DNA from 4 places in the Arthrobacter sp. SAFR-179 genome. Region 1 is predicted to be linked to each of the others. Evidence: predicted binding sites of a transcription regulator. Region 1 holds the regulator's gene; each other region holds the start of a gene.
What was found. Region 1 encodes LexA, which represses DNA repair genes until DNA is damaged. Its sites were predicted from a motif close to TCGAACANNTGTTCGA; they were not measured.

Region 1 (4,377 bases):
TGACCCGAAGGTGGCCGGGAATTCCCACGTCGCGGATGAGCACCCCCGCATCCAACAGCTCCTGCCAGACCTGGTGCGGGTTTTCCAAGCCGCCAAAGAACACGTAGTTGGAGTCCGACGCGGCCGGGGCGAGGCCCATCCGGGTCAGTTCCGTCACGATCCGGTCGCGCTGCTTCTTGATGTCCTGGACATCAGCCATCAGCGCTTCACGGTGTTGGAGGGCGGCCAGGGCCGTCGCCTGGGTGATCGCGGACAGGTGGTACGGCAGGCGTACCAGCCGCAGCGCGTCGGTGACCTCCGGGGCGGCCGCCATGTAGCCAAGCCGGGCGCCGGCCAGGGCGAAGGCCTTGCTCATGGTCCGGGAAACGATCAGCCGCTCCCGTCCGGGCAGCAGGGTCAGGGCACTGGGAGTCCCGTCGTGCGCGAACTCGTGGTAGGCCTCGTCGACGATCACAATGGCCTGGCTTGCCTCGCCGGCCTCATACACAGCCTCAACGACATCCAGTCCCAGGCCGGTCCCGGTGGGATTGTTGGGCGAGCAAAGAAACACGATGTTCGGCTGCAGTTCCTTGACCTGCCGGGCGGCGGACTCTGCGCTCAGGTCATAGCCTTCCGCGCGTTGACCGGTGATGTATGCGGTGTCCGTTCCGCTGGCCAGCAGGGGGTACATGGAATACGTGGGCGGGAAGCCGAGCGCGGTGCGCCCCGGGCCGCCAAAGGCCTGGAGGATCTGCTGCAGGACTTCATTGGAGCCGTTGGCTGCCCAAAGGTTGGTTTCATCGAGCCCGTGGCCCAGGTATTCCGCCAATGCTTTCCGCAGTTCGGTGAACTCCCGGTCCGGATAGCGGTTGAGCCCCGCGGCAGCCTCCGTAACTGCGGCGCTTATGGCGGCACGCACGTCTGCAGGAACACCATGGGTGTTCTCATTGACGTTCAGCAGGATGGGGACGTCCAGCTGGGGTGCTCCGTACGGGGTCAGCCCACGAAGATTGCTGCGGAGGGGAAGCCGGTTCAGACGTTCTAGCTGGTCGTTCACCTGAACAGTTTAGTTGCCGGGGCAACCACCGGAAAATGTGACGGGTGCTGTTCGCCAAGGGCGTGGCGGGCAATTGGCCGGGTTTCTTCCGGGGCCGACACCCGCATCCCGCTTAGCGTGTGGGGACGAAGAGTTGCTGGCCAGGCAGGACGGCGCCGGCGGAAAGGTTGTTGAGCTGGACGATGTCTGCCACCACGTCCCGTGCATCCCGGTCCGGAGCAACGGCCCCGGCGATTGACCACAGCGACTGCCCGGCCTGCACCGTTACCGTGACCGTGGGCGTTACGGCCAGGTCAGCAGCGGAATCTGAGGCTTTGGCCGGCGAGTTGAAGAGTCCGGACAGGGACACCAGCAGGACGGCGAGAAGTACTAGAGGCACTCCGATTAGGACGATCTGCCCCCGCCGCGTGAGCCGCAAAGGCGCTGCTGATGGGCCGCCGCTCTTTGCAGAAATCGAGCGCTTTGAAGTCTTCCGCCCCCGCAGGGAAACCGGCTGCGGGAGTGAAACCTGATGAAGAGATATAGCTGACATGAACTGAGCCCTCCTGGACCTGCCGTGCTGCCCGGGTGTCCACCCAGCCAGCTGCCCCTCGATGTGTTCCGTGGCCGCCAACCACTTCCGGCCACGTCTTCGAATAGGGCAAGCACTGGTTAGAACACATGTTCGAACTTTGCTTGTTAAGTTTTAGCACCTATCAACGAATAATGTCGAGACTCGCTAGAACAAATGTTTGAAAAACCCATGTGGCTGGCCTAGTTTTGAAACCAAAGAACAACCACCACTGAAGTTGATCAGCAGGGTCTGACAATGACAGTGGCAGTCCTTCCGGTGGCGCTGCGGAACAGCGCCAGGCGAAAGGTCCGGCGGCAAGCGAAAGGCATTGGCGAATATGGCAGCAGCAGCCGCCGGGGGCAGGACCGCCCCGCAATCGAAGAAGACAGCCAAGGGTTTGACGCCGCGGCAGAAGAAGATCCTCGAAACGATCCAGCGCTCAGTCAATGAAAATGGCTACCCGCCCTCCATGCGCGAGATCGGCGACACCGTGGGCCTGGCGAGCCTGTCCAGCGTGACCCACCAGCTCTCGCAACTGGAAAAGCTGGGTTACCTGCGGCGCGATCCCAAGCGGCCGCGCGCCATGGAAGTCCTGATGCCGCTCACGTTGGACGGCGGCGGCAAGGCAGCAGGCACATCTCCTGCTCCCCAGGCCCAGGGCAGCGGAGCCACGGTGACCGAACTCCCCACTGCCCTTGATACGGCCATGGTTCCGTTGGTTGGCCGGATTGCTGCCGGCGGCCCCATCCTCGCCGAGCAGCTCGTCGAAGACGTCATGCCGCTCCCCCGCCAGCTCGTTGGCCAGGGCGAACTTTTCATGCTACGGGTGGCAGGCGATTCCATGGTGGACGCGGCCATCTGTGACGGTGACTGGGTGGTGGTGAGGCGCCAGGCGGACGCCGCCAACGGGGACATTGTTGCGGCTTTGCTTGATGACGAGGCAACCGTCAAGACGTTCCGCCAGCGCGACGGCCACACCTGGCTGCTCCCCCAGAACACCCAGTACGAACCCATCTTGGGAGATCACGCCACCATCATGGGCAAAGTGGTCTCGGTCCTGCGTTCCCTTTAGCCGTTCCTTTTGGCTAAGGATCCACTGGCCACGTTCACTTTAGCCGACGGTCCGTCGGTTTACCGGGTGTTATCCCTGGACACCAGCTATCTGGCCGCGTCCGCCCCAAGCCGGGTCAACGCGGCCAGTGCCTTACTGCGGTCCGTGGTGGCCCAGAACGGCGGGAGCGCTCCCCGCAGGAAGCCTGCATAGCGCTCTGTCGCCAGTCGGGAATCCAGAACGGCCACCACACCTTTGTCTCCAGTGGACCGGATCAGCCGGCCGGCGCCCTGGGCCAGCCGGATGGCAGCGTGCGTGGCCGACACCGACATGAAGCCGTTCCCGCCCGCCTGCGCCACGGCACGGGAACGCGCCGTCATCAGCGGATCGTCCGGCCTGGGGAACGGTATGCGGTCGATCACCACCAGGCGGCAGGAGCCTCCCGGAACGTCAACTCCCTGCCACAGGGACATCGTCCCGAAAAGGCAGGTGTCCGGTTCGTCCGCGAACTGCTTGACCAGAGCTGTCATGGTCGATTCACCCTGGCAGAGTACAGTCACATCGAGCTTGGGCCGGAGGGCGTCGGCGGCCTCTTCAGCCGCCCGGCGCGACGAAAACAGGCACAGTGCACCCCCGCCCGACGCTTTGATGAGCGCTTCCAGTTCCTCCAGCGCCTCAGGGGAAACACCACGGCCGGGTTTTGGCAGGTGGCCGGCCACATAGAGGATGCCCTGTTTGGGGTAATCGAAGGGCGAGCCGACATCCACCCCCGTCCAGCTGGGGGCGCCCTCACCGATGAGGCCCAATCCCCCGGCTGCGGGTTCGAAAGCCGAGCCAATCGCCAGCGTTGCGGAGGTCAACACGACGGTGTGCCCGGCGAAAAGGCCTTCCCGCAACCTTCCGGCAACGGACAGCGGTGCGATGTTGATCAGCACCGGCGCGCTGTCATCGGGCTGCGTGTATCCCTGGCCTGGATCGAAGGTGCCGGCGCGGGAAAACCAGACGACTTCCCGGTTTTCCCGGGCAGCGATCAGCCGCTCACACAGTTCCAGGATGAGCATGAGGCGGGACCGCGCCAGCTGCCGGCCGCCGTCGGCAGTGGTGTTGCTGTCCCCCTTGGAATCTGACAACGCGGCGCGGCAGGCCTCCCGCAGCTGGTCGATGCAGTCCAGCTGTTCGTCGTTCAGGCCGTTGGGGAGCAGGCCGTTCGGCGCGCCGGCAAGGGCCAGCTCGAGGTTGTCGGCTGCGGCGTTCAGGGCGTCAACGGTGATGGCGGTATGTTTGCGGGCGCCGGACGCGGCAGCGTGGACCATGGCTACGGACAGCTGCCCGGACACGGCGCCGGTAACCCGGTCCTGGAGTTCGTGGGCTTCGTCCACCACCACGACGTCATACTCGGGCAGGACTGCAAGCCCTTCGAATGCGCTGACAGCCAGCATGGCATGGTTGGTTACCACCACATCGGCCTCGGCGGCGTCCTGCCGCGCCAGCTCGCTAAAGCACTCGGCGGCCATGGGGCATTTCTGGGCGCCCAGGCACTCCATGGAGGTAACGGACACCTGTCGCCAGGCACGGTCTGTCACGCCGGGGAGGAGCTCGTCCCGGTCGCCGGTGGCCGTTTTCTCCGCCCACTCGCGGAGCCGCACCACTTCCTTGCCAAGTTGCGAGGAGGGGCCGCCCACGGACGCGGCGAAGTGCGGGACACTGGTGTCTTCGCCCAGGGAAAAAAGCTGCCCT
Region 2 (4,377 bases), on a different contig from region 1:
TGCCACCCATGGCAGCCACGATGGCCGGTGCGAAGCCTGCCATCAGGAAGCCCAGCTGGGTGCCGATGGCCAGGCCGGAGAAGCGGACCTTGGTGCTGAACATCTCGGCGTAGAAGGACGGCCAGACGGCGTTGGAGGCGGCGTAGCCGAAGGAGAAGAAACCGATGGCGGCCACGAACATCAGCGGAACGCTGCCGGATTCCAGACTGAGCAGGAACAGCGGGGTCAGGATTGCGCTGGCCACGGCGCCGTAGATGAAGACGGGCTTGCGGCCGATCCTGTCCGCGAGCTTCCCGAAGAGCGGCTGGGTGCCCAGGGCCACCAGGTTGGCGCCGACGACGAGCCAGAGGGTGGTGGTGCCGTCCACTCCGGCGACGGTCTTGGCGTAGCTGATGGCAAGCGTGCCGAACACGGTGGAGACAGCGGCGATGAAGGCGCACGCGACAACACGCAGGACGTCGCGCCAGTGGCCCTTGAGGAGGTCGGCGACGGGGAGCTTGGAGATCTGGGCGTTCTTCTGGGCTTCCTCGAAGGCCGGCGGTTCGTGCAGCGTGCGGCGGATGAAGAAGGCAACGACGACCACCACGGCGCTGAGCCAGAACGGGATGCGCCAGCCGATGCCGTACTTGATCTCATCCGGCAGGGCCAGGACGGGGATGAAGACCAGGGCGGCGAGGATCTGGCCGCCCTGCGTACCGGTGAGGGTCCAGGAGGTAAAGAAGGACCGCTGGTTGTCCGGGGCGTGCTCGAGGGTCATTGAGGAGGCGCCGGCCTGCTCACCGGCGGCAGAGAGGCCCTGGCAGAGGCGGGCGATCACCAGGAGGGCCGGAGCCCACCAGCCGACAGTCCGGAAGTCGGGGAGGCAGCCGATCACGAACGTCGATGCGCCCATGAGCAGCAGCGTGAACATCAGGACCTTCCGGCGGCCCACCCGGTCACCGAAGTGGCCCAGGATGATGGCGCCCACGGGACGGGCCACATAGGCGAACCCGAAGGTGGCGAAGGACATGATGGCAGCGTTGGTGTCTGCGTCGGGGAAAAAGACCTTGGGGAAGATCAGCGCCGCAGCGGATCCGAAGATGAAGAAGTCATAGTATTCGACGGCGCTGCCCAGGAAGCTGGCGAGGGCGGCCTTCTTGGGCGTCCCGGCGGAGGTGAGGGCACCCGCCCCGGCGGACGGAAGTGTCTGGCTCATGGTGTTCCTTTGGTGTGACGACATTGTCGCGGATGTGGATCTGGGGGTCGCAGCCGCCGCTGCCTTGGTGCGGGCGGGGCGCGATGCGGCTGGAGTCCGGAAAAGACCCAAGCATTCGTAGCCACATGGTGGGAGCTACTTGTGCGATATAGAAACTATGACTGTGAGGGCAGTCACCTGTCAAGAAAATACTCACCATCTAGAAATAGCTCTCACATTGTGGGAACATCGAGTTATGAGTGTGAACCAAACCACAGCGGTCAATGAAGAATCCGCTGCTGCCGTCCCCGCCGCCGCAGAGCCCGTGAACGCCATGCCCCCGGAAGCCAAGGTTGGCGGCCGCCCTGCGGACCGCACGGACATGGTGGGCAAAGCCCTGGGCCTGCTGGTCCTGCTGGGGGACGAGCCGCGCGGTGCCAGTGCCGCGGAGATTTCCCGCCGGGCGGAACTGCCGTTCAGCACCACCTATCGCCTGCTTGGATCCCTGACCCGTGACGGCTTTGTGGACTACGAGCCGGACGGGCGCCGCTACCACCTGGGCCTGCGCATCTTCCAGCTGGGCCAGCGTGTGTCCAATCATCATGGTTTCGCGGGTACTGCCACGCCGGTCCTGCGCCGGGTTACCGCCGAGACAGGCGAGGCAACCATCCTCAGCGTCCGCGACGGCCACCATCACCTGACGGTCAGCAAGGTGGACGGTCCCCAGATGTTCCGGGTGACCAGCGACCCCGGCCACCTGGGCTCCCTGTCCACCACCGCCGTCGGGAAAGCCCTGGTGGCCTTCGCCGAGGATGCGGAGCGGGAAAGGCTCCTGGCGGAGTTGCCGCTGGAAGCGCTCACCGAAAAGTCCATCACCGACCGGGATGCCTTCCGCGCCGAAATAGAGCAGGTGCGCCGGCAGGGCTACGCCGTCATGGATGAGGAAAACGAGGCCGGCATGCGCGCCGTGGCCGTCCCGCTGCTCAACAGCCAAGGGCATGCCTTCGCGTCCCTGGCAACCGCGGTACCGGTGTTCCGCCTGGGCCTCGAGGAGCTGAAGGCCCACGTTCCGTTGCTGCAGGAAGCTGCCGCGGAGCTCGCCGCCAGGCTGCCGCAGCGCTAGCAGCCAAAGAAATCCCCTCGTTTCAAGCCTCCTTGTTCGCATGTAGAACAAGAGTGCGATAAGTGAACAAATGATGTACCGTAATCCCTGTCACCCCGTAGCGCGGCCCAACTTCCGCGCCTGCCCGGTGCCGTACCAAAGGAGCTGCACGCATGAGCAATCGAACTGAGTCCTACCTGGTGGGACTGGTTGGTGATGGCGTCACGCCATCGCTCACGCCGCCCATGCACGAACGGGAAGGTGACGTGCAGGGCCTGCGTTACCTGTACCGCCCCATCGACCTGCTGGAGCTGGGCCTGGCCGGAGAGTCGGTGGGCGCCATCCTGCACAGCGCCAGGACCCTTGGCTTCAACGGCCTGAACATCACCCACCCCTGCAAGCAGCTGGTCCTGCAGCACCTGGACGAGGTGAGCCCGGACGCCCGCCGCCTGGGCGCCGTGAACACCGTGGTGATCCGCGACGGCCGCTTCATCGGCCACAACACTGACTTCTCCGGCTTCGCCGCCGCTTTGTCGTCCGGCCTCCCCGGAGCCCGGCTGGACCGCGTGGTGCAGCTGGGTGCCGGCGGTGCAGGGTCCGCCGTCGCCTACGCCCTGCTGACGGCCGGCGTCCGCACGCTGCACCTGGTGGACGTGGACCCGCTGCGCGCCCAGGCCCGGGCTGCCGAACTGGCAGGCTTTTTCCCGGACAGTACCGTGACGGCAGGCACGACGGCGGAGCTGCCGCAGCTGATGCGCCTGGCCGACGGCCTGGTGCAATGCACCCCCGTGGGCATGGCCGCCCACCCCGGTGTCCCGCTGGACCTGGACCTGCTGGAATCCCGGCACTGGGTGGCGGACATCGTCTACCGCCCCATCGACACCGAACTGGTCCGGGGTGCCCGGGCCAAGGGCTGCGACGTCCTGGACGGCGGGCGGATGGCCGTTGGCCAGGCCGCGGACGCGTTCCGGATCTTCACTGGCCTGGATGCTGATCCGGACCGCATGCGCAGCCACTTCCTGGAGCTTGTGGCCGCCGAGGAGGTGAACGCCTGATGCGCACCGGAATCGCCACCGTCTGCCTGTCCGGCACCCTCAAAGAGAAAATGCAGGCGTGCGCCATCGCCGGCTTCGACGGCATCGAAATCTTCGAACAGGACCTCGTCACCTCCCCGCTCAGTCCCGAGGACGTGCGGAAGATGGCCGCGGACCTGGGCCTTGGCCTTGACCTTTACCAGCCGTTCCGCGACTTCGACGGCGTCACCCCGGACCTGCTCAAGGCCAACCTCCGCAGGGCTGAGGCCAAGTTCAGGCTCATGGCCCGGCTGGGCATGGACACCATCCTGGTCTGCTCCAACGTGGCCACCGCCAGCATCGACGACGACGCCCTCCGCGCCGAACAGCTGGCACAGCTTGCCAACCTGGCTGGCGACCACGGCGTCAAGGTGGCCTACGAAGCGCTGGCCTGGGGCAAGTACGTCAACGACTACGAGCACGCCTACCGGCTGGTGGACATGGTGGACCACCCCAACCTCGGCACCTGCCTGGACTCGTTCCACATCCTCTCCCGGGACTGGGAAACCTCCCACATCGAGGCGTTCAACCCGGACAAGATCTTCTTCGTCCAGGTTGCGGACGCCCCCAAGCTCTCCATGGACGTCCTCTCCTGGAGCCGCCACTACCGGGTGTTCCCGGGCGAAGGGCAGTTTGAACTGGCCAAGTTCATGGGCCACGTGGTCCGTGCCGGCTACACCGGACCTGTTTCGCTGGAGGTCTTCAACGACGTCTTCCGCCAGTCCGATGTGGAGCGCACGGCCGTGGACGCCATGCGTTCGCTGATCTGGCTTGAAGAGCAAAGCGCCAAATGGCTGGCCGGCACCGAAGGCGCGCCGGATAACGGCGCCGCGCTCCGCCGTCGTTATCCCATGGAACTGGCCACCCTGCCCAAGGTGAACCAACCCGCCGGCTTCAACTTCGCCGAGGTCAAGGCGGACAACACCGCGCAGCTCGAGAAACTCCTGGGCCAGCTGGGGTTTGCGTTCGAAGGCCGGCACCGCACCAAGGACGTCCAGCTGTGGACCATGGGCCAGGCCCGGGTGATC
Region 3 (4,377 bases), on a different contig from region 1:
TCTTCGGCCGGCGGCGTCTCTCCCGGCGGCACTCCCCCGCCCGGTTCAAGACCGGTGACATTGCCCTCCGCCGGATCCGGGTTCGGCGAGCCGCCCGACTCGCGGCTGCGCTGCTCCGCAAGGTGGGACTGTGCGGCGCCAACGTCTTCCTTCCCCGGCCGGTCAGGGTTCGCGGGGTCATTTTCCGGATGGTAAGTGCTCATGCTGCTCTTCCTTCCTCTCCGGCTGCGGTCTGATTCCCCAGCACTGGACTAATTGTAAGCATGCTGATAATTCTGGAGGAGTAGGGCCGGTGTGCCGCTGGGGCACCGGTACGCGATGTCGGAAGGAGCAGTCACATGGGAATCGGCGACAGCATCGGCAAGGCAGCAGAAAACGCCATGGAGGACCTGGCCGGGACATCCAAGCCCACGGAGAAGATGGATGTACCCGACCCCACAAACCCCAATGACGACGTGGAAGTCCATTCGTCCCTGAGCGAAGGCTCAAACGCCATGGAGGCGGAGAAGCAGAAGGCGCCGGGCCTCAAGACGGGGGCCGCTCCGGGGCCGGTATCCGAGAGCCCGTTCGGCGGGGATGTCGACGAAAATGACACTGACGAAGCCGACGACGGCGGCCTGGCCGGCAACGCCACAGCGCCCGGTGCGGCAGGGACAGCCGGCGGCAGCGTTCGGGGGTCCGGTGGACTTCCCGAGAGTAACCCGGATGAGTTGCGGGCAGACCCCACTGAGGGCGACCAGGACCCGTCAACCAGCACGGGCCGCGGCTAGGAGGCTGCGCCAGGTGAGTGGCCCCCTGGCCACTCGCCGCGCTCCATCAGCACGTTGCGGAGCAGGTCTGCCCGGTCCGTGACGATGCCGTCGACGCCCAACTGGAGGAGCCGGTGCATCTCCGCGGCGTCGTTGATGGTCCAGACGTGCACAACCAGGTCCAGGGCATGGGCCCGGCGGATGAAGCCGGCGCTGACAACAGGGACCCGTCCATAGCGGACGGGGACCTGCAGCGCGTGCACGTCCCGGAGCACACCGCGCATGAGCCGTCGGAACAACGGGCGTGGAAGCACCGGGCCCAGCAGGGTGAAGAGGGCGCTGGAGGCCACGCCGGCCGATGAGGCGACCGGCCGGCTGAGAAGTCTCAGCACCGCCCGCCGTCGGCGGTCCGAAAAACTGGTGACCAGCACCCGCTGGTGCGCTTGGTGCCGCTCGATGGCCGCGGCAGTGCTCTGGACTGATTTCCAGTCCTTGACGTCCAGGTTCAGCCTGGCGTGGGGCAGCTGGGTCACCAGTTCATCGAACGTGGGGATGGGCTCGCGGCCGTTGATCCGCGCCTTCGCGACGTCCGCGGCCGGCAGCTCCGCCACACGCCCCCTACCGTCGGTCACCCGGTCCAGGGTTTCATCATGGAAGAGCAGCAGGACGCCGTCGGCCGTGGTGTGCACGTCCGTTTCCAGGTACCGGAAGCCGAGTTCGACGCCGGAACGGAACGCGGCCATGGAGTTCTCCAGCCCCTCGGCGGAGAATCCGCGGTGGGCCATGGCGATGGGAAGCTGCCGCCCGGCGTCGTCCTTGTGCTCGAAAAAGGGCAGGGTCACTCTGCGAGCGTACCCCGGACCTGCCGCTCAGTCCCGGCAGCCGGTCTCCCCGCACGGAACAATGTCCACGCCATCCCCGCAGTGCAGCAGGGTGCGGCCGCGGCCGCCGTCCAGGTGCACCCACACGGCCGTATGGTCCGCGGTGATGGTGTCCACCACGCCGCCCGCCTCGAAGGCGGGTGAGAAGAGGACCCGGACGCGGTCGCCCTGGCGCAGCTGCTTCCAGTGTGGAGCGGGCGTTGCTTTGCGCAGCGTCCCATCGGCCATGTGCTGCCTGACGTTCCTTGCCATGTTGCCCCCTGTGAGCCGGCGGGCGAAGTGCCTGCCTTCCACGCTTTACGCTACGGCCGGAAGGTAAACGCCAGGTGAGCGGTAGCTGTGAACACGGGGCTAGCGGGGATCAGGAAAACTGGACGCCCAGGGAGGCGAGCCTGGCCTCCAGAACCTGGGCCACGCCGTCGTCGTCAAAATGCGGCGCCTGCTGCCCCGCCGCCCGGATGGCCTCTGGATGGCCGCTGGCCATGGCATAACCATGGCCGGCCCACCGCAGCATCTCGATGTCGTTGGGCATGTCACCGAAGGCCACCACGTCGGCGGCGTCAATGCCCAGGGCCGAGGCGTATTCGGCCAGGGTGACGGCTTTGTTGACGCCGGGCAGGGAGAGTTCCAGCATGGGGACACCGGGCGAGGAGTGCGTGGTGGCGGCCAGATGTTCGACGGCGGGCGCCACCTCGGCCAGGAAATCGTCGGGCGTGCCTTCGCGGACGATGGCAAGGAATTTGACCACCGAATCGTCACCCGCGAGGGTGTCCTTCAGCGGCGCGGGGGTGAATTCGGCGAGCAGTTCGCTGGACTCGTTTTCGATGAAGCCCGGTTCCAGGTGGAATCCCGTGAGCGTTTCGGCGGCGAACAAGGCGGCGGAACGGAGCGTCTTGATGATGCGCCGGGCTTCCAGGACGGTGCCGATGGCGAGGGTGCGGGCGGAAACCAGGCGGTCCGCCTCGAGGTCCCAGACCACAGCGCCATTGGAGCAGATCACGCGTCCCGTGTGGCCCAACTGCTCCTCGAGGGGGTGCAGCCACCGCGGCGGGCGCCCCGTAACGAAGACAAGCTCGACGCCGGCATCACGGCAGGCGTGGAAGGCGCGGATGGTGCGGGGGCTGATTTTTCCGTCGTGCCCAAGGATCGTTCCATCGATATCGCTTGCTACCAGCCGCATCCTGCCAGTCTACGTGGGCTGCCGGCCGCCGTCGTACTCCCTTGCGAAGCACCCCGGCCTGTGGGTGGGTGCCGGTTGTCAGCGCTCAGGGCTACACTGAAACTATCGAACATATATTCGAATAAGGGTGTGTTGTGGGCGTTATTATCGGTCCCCGCGTGATAGATGCGGGAGCCTCGTTATTCTCGGTGCTGATCTCCCCCGTGGCGGTGGCGGCAGGCTTTCCGTCGCCGGCGCAGGACTACTTCGACGGACGGATCGACCTAAACGCGCACCTCATCAAGGACATCACCAGCACCTTCGTGGTCCGGGTCACCGGGGACTCCATGGAGGGCGCCGGCATCAGCGACGGCGATGAACTGATCGTCAACCGGGCGCTGGAGCCCAGGGACGGGTGCGTGGTGATTGCGGTGCTGGACGGGGAACTGACGGTGAAACGCCTCCGCATCACCCCCACCGGTGTTGTGCTGCAGGCGGAGAACCCGAACTACCCGGACATCCACGTCCCCGCCCTGTCCGAGCTGACCATCTGGGGTGTTGCCACCAGGTGCCTGCACCATGTCTGACGTCCGCCGGCCTGAGGTGCGCCATGCCTAAGCCCGCGCTTATGCGGCGGATGCCCCAGATTGCCCACGTCGACGTCAACTGCTTCTACGCCTCCGCGGAGCGCGCGTTCGATCCTTCGTTGGAGGGGCGCCCGCTGGTGGTGCTGTCCAACAATGACGGCTGCGCGGTGACCCGCTCCCCGGAGGCCAAGGCGTTGGGCATCGCCACCGGAGATCCTTGGTTCAAGCTCGCGCCCCGGGCCAGAGAGTGGGGGTTGGTGGCGAAGTCCAGCAACTATGAGCTGTACGGGGATATCAGCTCGCGGGTGATGGAACTGCTGGGCCGGTACTCGGCCTGGCTTGAGGTGTACAGCATCGACGAGGCGTTCCTGGGCGTGAAGGGCGGGCCGGGGGAACTGCTGGCTTTGGGCCGCAGGATGAAGGAGGCGGTGCGCCGGAATGTCGGGGTGCCGGTTTGCGTGGGCATTGCACCCACCAAGACCCTGGCGAAGCTGTGCAACAAGTGGGCCAAGAACAACCCCGTCTTCGGTGGGGTCTGCCTTTGGGAGTCGGTCCCCGCTGATGTGCGCGAGGCACTCATGGCCCGATTGCCGGTGGACGAGGTCTGGGGCATCGCCGGCCGGCTGATGAAGCGGCTCAACGTCATAGGGATCTTCACGGTGCTGGACCTGGTCCGGGCGGATCCGGTGGCCATCAGGGACAAGTTCTCCGTGGTGCTCATGCGGACGGTCCTCGAACTGCGCGGCACCCCCTGCATCCCCATGGAGGAGGAGCGCATCGGCCGCGACCAGCTGATCTTTTCCCGGTCCTTCGCCACGCCGGTCACCACCGCGGCCGGCCTGCGGGAGGTACTCAGCATTTATGGGCAGCAGGCGAGCGCCAGGCTTTCCAAGCACGGACTCCAGGCGAAAGTCCTGACGGCGTTCGCTGCCACGTCACCCTTCAGGGACCACGAACAGCATCATCCTTCGGTCTGCGTCACATTGCCCATGCCCACGGCG
Region 4 (4,377 bases), on a different contig from region 1:
AGGTCCTTCCAAGAACACACCGATGGCGTCAACCGGTGCCGGCCCCCCAAACTTATCCTGCGCCAAGTCCCGCAGTGCGCAGGCGTCGTCCTCAAGTGCTAGGCATCGACAAAATCGAGGTGTCATAGACGACCGAACTTCAGCAAAGGCTGCGGGCCGCCGTCCAGGAGGTCAACGGGACAGACCTGTCCCCGAACGGGTTGTGGCTCCCATAGCCTGACGCTACGCACAACCGGACCGGCGGGTACCAGTGATTACCAAGGGTGGGGGCCCGCTTGTTGGTAGGATAGTGCCACACCCCCAGTTGGCTTCGGCCGCTGGTTAGAAGGCCCCGAGCAACCGGGGCCTTCGGAATTTAAGGGCATCCTTACGCTTCAGCTGCCCGGTGCTGCACACTTGGCAGCCTGGGCATCATCCTTCGGTGACGGACTCAAGCAACCACTGTTCCGAGAGGGGTTCCCGGCGAAGTTCAAAGGTCAGCAGGGGCGAGTCCGAGCCGCCGAGACGAACCTGAACACGCCAGTGTTCGATGTCTACGACGTTCCCGACTCCTACGGGGACGCTTCGGCGGGTTTCCCACCATGAGTCTCTGGTGAACCAGTGGACAGGTTCTTCGGTGACGGCCCAGATGCGTCCGTGGTAGCGGACGGCCAGGGGAGTGCCGGCCTTGGTGAACCGGACATCCACTGGGGTGTTAAGGGTGGGGGCTTCTGGGGTGATGGTCATGTGCTTGGTGTCTTCCTGGGGGGTGCAGAGGGCTGGTCAGGCGGCTTTGACGAGGGGGAGTTCTTCCCAGTGGGTGGTGTATCTGGGGGAGAGCATGTCGCGTTTCATGGTCCAGTCCGGCCCGCCCCGGATGCCGCCGTGACCCAGGCCGATCGAGCCGCGCCCGTACCGGCGCGTGACGTCTTCGAGCAGGGTTCCGATGTGGCGTTCCTCGTGCGGGTTCTCGAACAGGGACAGCGGTGCCTGGTTGCCAGAGGGGCGCAGGTCGGTGACCATGATCCCGGCCCTGGCGTAGCGGACGCCCTCGACAATCCGGGGCAGGAGCGCGTGGCCGGCTTTGGTCAGGATCACCGGGTCAGCGGTCGGCATCGGCAGCGGCACGCACACGGAGGGATAGGAAGTGTCGTTGGGGTTGAAGTGTGAGGTGCCGGCGAACGCGGTCAGGACCTTGGCCTGCAGGCCGTGTTTGGCCAGCCGGGCCGATGCTTGCTGCCCGTAGACGCTCATGACCTGCCGGATCCCCGCCGCGGTGGTGATGGGCTTGGCGAAGGAGCGGGAGAAGATCAGCTGGTCCCGGCCGATCCGTTCCTCTTCCATGGGGATGCAGGGCGTTCCCTGCAGTTCCAGGACGGTGCGCATCATCACGACCGAGAACTTGTGCCGGATCGCGACCGGGTCGGCCCGGACCAGGTCGGCGATGGTGAAGATGCCCATCACGTTCAGCCGCCTGGTCAGCCTCCCGGCGATGCCCCACACTTCTTCCACGGACAGCCGGCCCAACAACGCCTCCCGCTCGGTGGCCGGGACGGAGTCCCAGTGGCACACCCCGGCGAAGGCCTTATTGTTCTTCGCCCACTTGTTGGCCAACTTTGCCAGCGTCTTCGTCGGCGCGATCCCGACACAGACCGGCACCCCTACGTGCCGCCGGACCGCCGCCTTCATGGACCGGCCCATCGTCAAAAGCTCCGCTGGGCTGCCTTTGACGCCGAGGAAGGCTTCGTCGATGCTGTAGACCTCCAGCCAGGCCGAGTAACGGCCCAGCAGCTCCATCACCCGGGCGCTGATGTCCCCGTACAGCTCGTAGTTGCTGGACAGTGCGACGAGGCCCCATTCCTTCGCCCGCGGGGCGAGTTTGAACCACGGCTCTCCCATGCCGATCCCCAGGGCTTTGGCTTCGGGGGAGCGGGTCACCGCGCAGCCGTCGTTGTTGGACAGCACGATCACGGGTTTGCCTTCCAGTGAAGGGTCGAACGCCCGCTCAGCGGACGCGTAGAAGCAGTTCACGTCCACGTGAGCGATCTGCGGCATGTGCCGTATCAGCGCCGGCTTAGACATGATGCAAACACCTGGTGACCACGCCCCAGATGGTCAGGTCCGACAGTGCCGGGACTTGGATGTCCGGGTAGGCGGGGTTTTCCGCCTGCAGCACTACCCCTGTGGGGGTGATGCGCAGCCGCTTGATTGTCAGCTCCCCGTCCAGGACCGCGATGACCACGCACCCGTCGTGCGGTTCCAGCGCCCGGTTCACGATCAGCTCATCGCCGTCACTGATCCCGGCACCTTCCATGGATTCCCCGGACACCCGTACCACGTAGGTGCTGGTGATGTCCTTAATCAGGTGCGCGTTCAGATCGATCCGGCCATCGAAGTAGTCCTGCGCCGGCGACGGGAACCCCGCCGCCACCGGCACCGGAGAGACCAGCACCGACAACAAGGAAACGCCCGCATCTATCACACGGGGACCGACAATAACGCCCACGACACACCTTTATTCGAATATATGTTCGAGTTAATCAGTGTACGCGTCGGGGCTGACAATGGGTGTTCTTTGACCAATCGCACCCCGGAAACCGGAGCGGGTTATGCCCATTGTGGGCAGGTGGAGACCGGAGGATGAATCTCAAAGCTGTCCACACTGGGTATAACCCGCCGCGGCGCCGTCCTCAGCGGTGCCTGTTGTTCAATTCAGGGGGAACCCTGACTTCTGCCGGGTCCAGCTCCGGCCTGACACGCTTCCAAGTGACGGGGTGCCGAAAGGACGTGCCGGACCAGGCGACGTCGGCCGAGACCTCGACCACGACTGGTTCGACCAGTGTCAGCCGCACGGGGCCTTTGTCCTTGCTGAATCTGTTCAGGGAGGACTCCTTGATCTCTTCGGGCCACGGATGCCCGGGCCCGGCCGGGTAGAGGTGCCGGCCCAGTTCACGCCCGGCCATCGTGGACAGGACGGTCGAGCGGCCGACAATCTTCAGTTCGCCGCCCATGGGCAGGCCGGCGATGATGGCCTGTGGTTGGGCCACGGACCCGATCACGGCCGCGCACACCACGTCCCAAAGATCCTTGTGCTTGAGCTTTAACCAGATCCTGGCAGCCTCGTAGGGCTGGGAGCCTTTGAACACGAGACCTTCGATTCCTGTCGCGGGAAGATCCCGAAGCCAGGTCTTCGCCAGGTCCATGTCCCTGGTGACGGGGGAGAGGTGCAAGGGTGCGGCCCAGTCCCGGGCGAGCTCCTCGAGCAGCTGCCGGCGCCCGGTGAACGGCACACCCCGGGTGTCCTGCCCTGCAACGGCCAGAACATCGAAGGCCACGAACGAAGCGGGCAGCTCATTGGCCAGGGCCGGCAGCGCGGCCCTGGAGGTGACCATGCGCTGCTGCAGCGCCTCGAAGTCCAACCGGTCCCGGTTCCAAATGACGGTTTCACCATCCAGGACCACCCCGGGAGGCACCTGCTCTGCGAGAGCGGCAGCTGCGTCTGGCAGGATTCGGGTAAGTTCCTTGCCCTGTCTGGACCACAGCGTCACCTTGCCGCCGTCGTTAAAGGCGGTAGTGCGGTAACCGTCCCATTTGGGTTCGGCCCATAGGCCGCCGGGCAGTGCGTTGGGGCCGGGGAAGGTCTTGACGAGTTTCGCCAGGGCAACCGCGACCGGTGGGTGCAGTGCCGGCGGAAGGGACTCGGCCATGGGCCCAGCCTAAAGGAGAAACCAGCACGAACGTCCGTGCTGGCTTTTACTTGGCGGTAGGGCCTTCCGTCGCGGCGTCCTCCGCGTCGACGCGGCGGAGTAATGCCGCCACGCTCCGCACAGCTGCGGGATCTTCCTGCCAGGGCTTCCCGCCCCGTGAGCAGGCATGGAAACCGGTGACAGCTGACTCTTTGGCCGCCTCGGCGAGTTCGGCCCAGGCCGCTTTCAGATCTGCCACCTGCTCAGGAGTCAACGGCTGCTGTTCCTTCGGCTCAATGGCCGCTGCGAAGGCGGGGCGACCAGCAGCCGTTGCCGGCTTGCGCCGACGAGCGAACCAGCTCCACAGACCCATCGGCTTTCCCTTCGTATCCCAATGACCATCCAGGGCAAAAGCAGAGGGCCGCAACCGGTGGGAATGGGCCCTCTGCCCTGGGGTGTAAACATCCTGCTGCTTACGCTTTCGAGCATGCCACACGGGTAACTGATGGTGCATGCTCGCAGGGCTCGCACTCCCTGCGGGCGTCCGCTGGCGTCCGCTGGCGCGGCCGGCTGTTGGGGCCAGTGCCGGCTCCGCAGGGCTCCGCCGTCCCTGGTCCTGTGTGTCTACGACGTTTTTTGGCTGCTGTCCTTCGGATTGTACGTGCCCGTTCCGGCCCCTCTAGCCCCTCCGTTCCTCCGGGGCCTGCGGCCC

Region 2: a site for LexA is predicted at 2,341-2,356, ahead of ACR65K_RS11925 (shikimate dehydrogenase). Genes of this name have one in related genera too.
Region 3: a site for LexA is predicted at 2,916-2,931, ahead of ACR65K_RS16335 (LexA family protein). Genes of this name have one in related genera too.
Region 4: a site for LexA is predicted at 2,499-2,514, ahead of ACR65K_RS17405 (LexA family protein). Genes of this name have one in related genera too.

What each region holds. Positions count from the first base shown of each region.
Region 1 is NZ_JBPFDM010000003.1:36,322-40,698, forward strand. It holds gene ACR65K_RS07090 (histidinol-phosphate transaminase) at 1-1,036, opposite strand, end outside; gene ACR65K_RS07095 (LysM peptidoglycan-binding domain-containing protein) at 1,149-1,490, opposite strand; gene lexA (transcriptional repressor LexA) at 1,927-2,661, shown strand; gene ACR65K_RS07105 (ATP-dependent DNA helicase) at 2,748-4,377, opposite strand, start outside.
Region 2 is NZ_JBPFDM010000006.1:122,417-126,793, forward strand. It holds gene ACR65K_RS11915 (MFS transporter) at 1-1,195, opposite strand, end outside; gene ACR65K_RS11920 (IclR family transcriptional regulator) at 1,431-2,297, shown strand; gene ACR65K_RS11925 (shikimate dehydrogenase) at 2,450-3,331, shown strand; gene ACR65K_RS11930 (bifunctional sugar phosphate isomerase/epimerase/4-hydroxyphenylpyruvate dioxygenase family protein) at 3,331-4,377, shown strand, end outside.
Region 3 is NZ_JBPFDM010000011.1:86,922-91,298, reverse strand. It holds gene ACR65K_RS16360 (DUF6480 family protein) at 1-203, opposite strand, end outside; gene ACR65K_RS16355 (hypothetical protein) at 339-770, shown strand; gene ACR65K_RS16350 (glycerophosphodiester phosphodiesterase family protein) at 767-1,591, opposite strand; gene ACR65K_RS16345 (hypothetical protein) at 1,619-1,882, opposite strand; gene ACR65K_RS16340 (HAD family hydrolase) at 1,992-2,810, opposite strand; gene ACR65K_RS16335 (LexA family protein) at 2,945-3,376, shown strand; gene ACR65K_RS16330 (Y-family DNA polymerase) at 3,400-4,377, shown strand, end outside.
Region 4 is NZ_JBPFDM010000012.1:143,555-147,931, forward strand. It holds gene ACR65K_RS17395 (hypothetical protein) at 412-726, opposite strand; gene ACR65K_RS17400 (Y-family DNA polymerase) at 763-2,034, opposite strand; gene ACR65K_RS17405 (LexA family protein) at 2,054-2,485, opposite strand; gene ACR65K_RS17410 (ATP-dependent DNA ligase) at 2,670-3,686, opposite strand; gene ACR65K_RS17415 (hypothetical protein) at 3,733-3,939, opposite strand.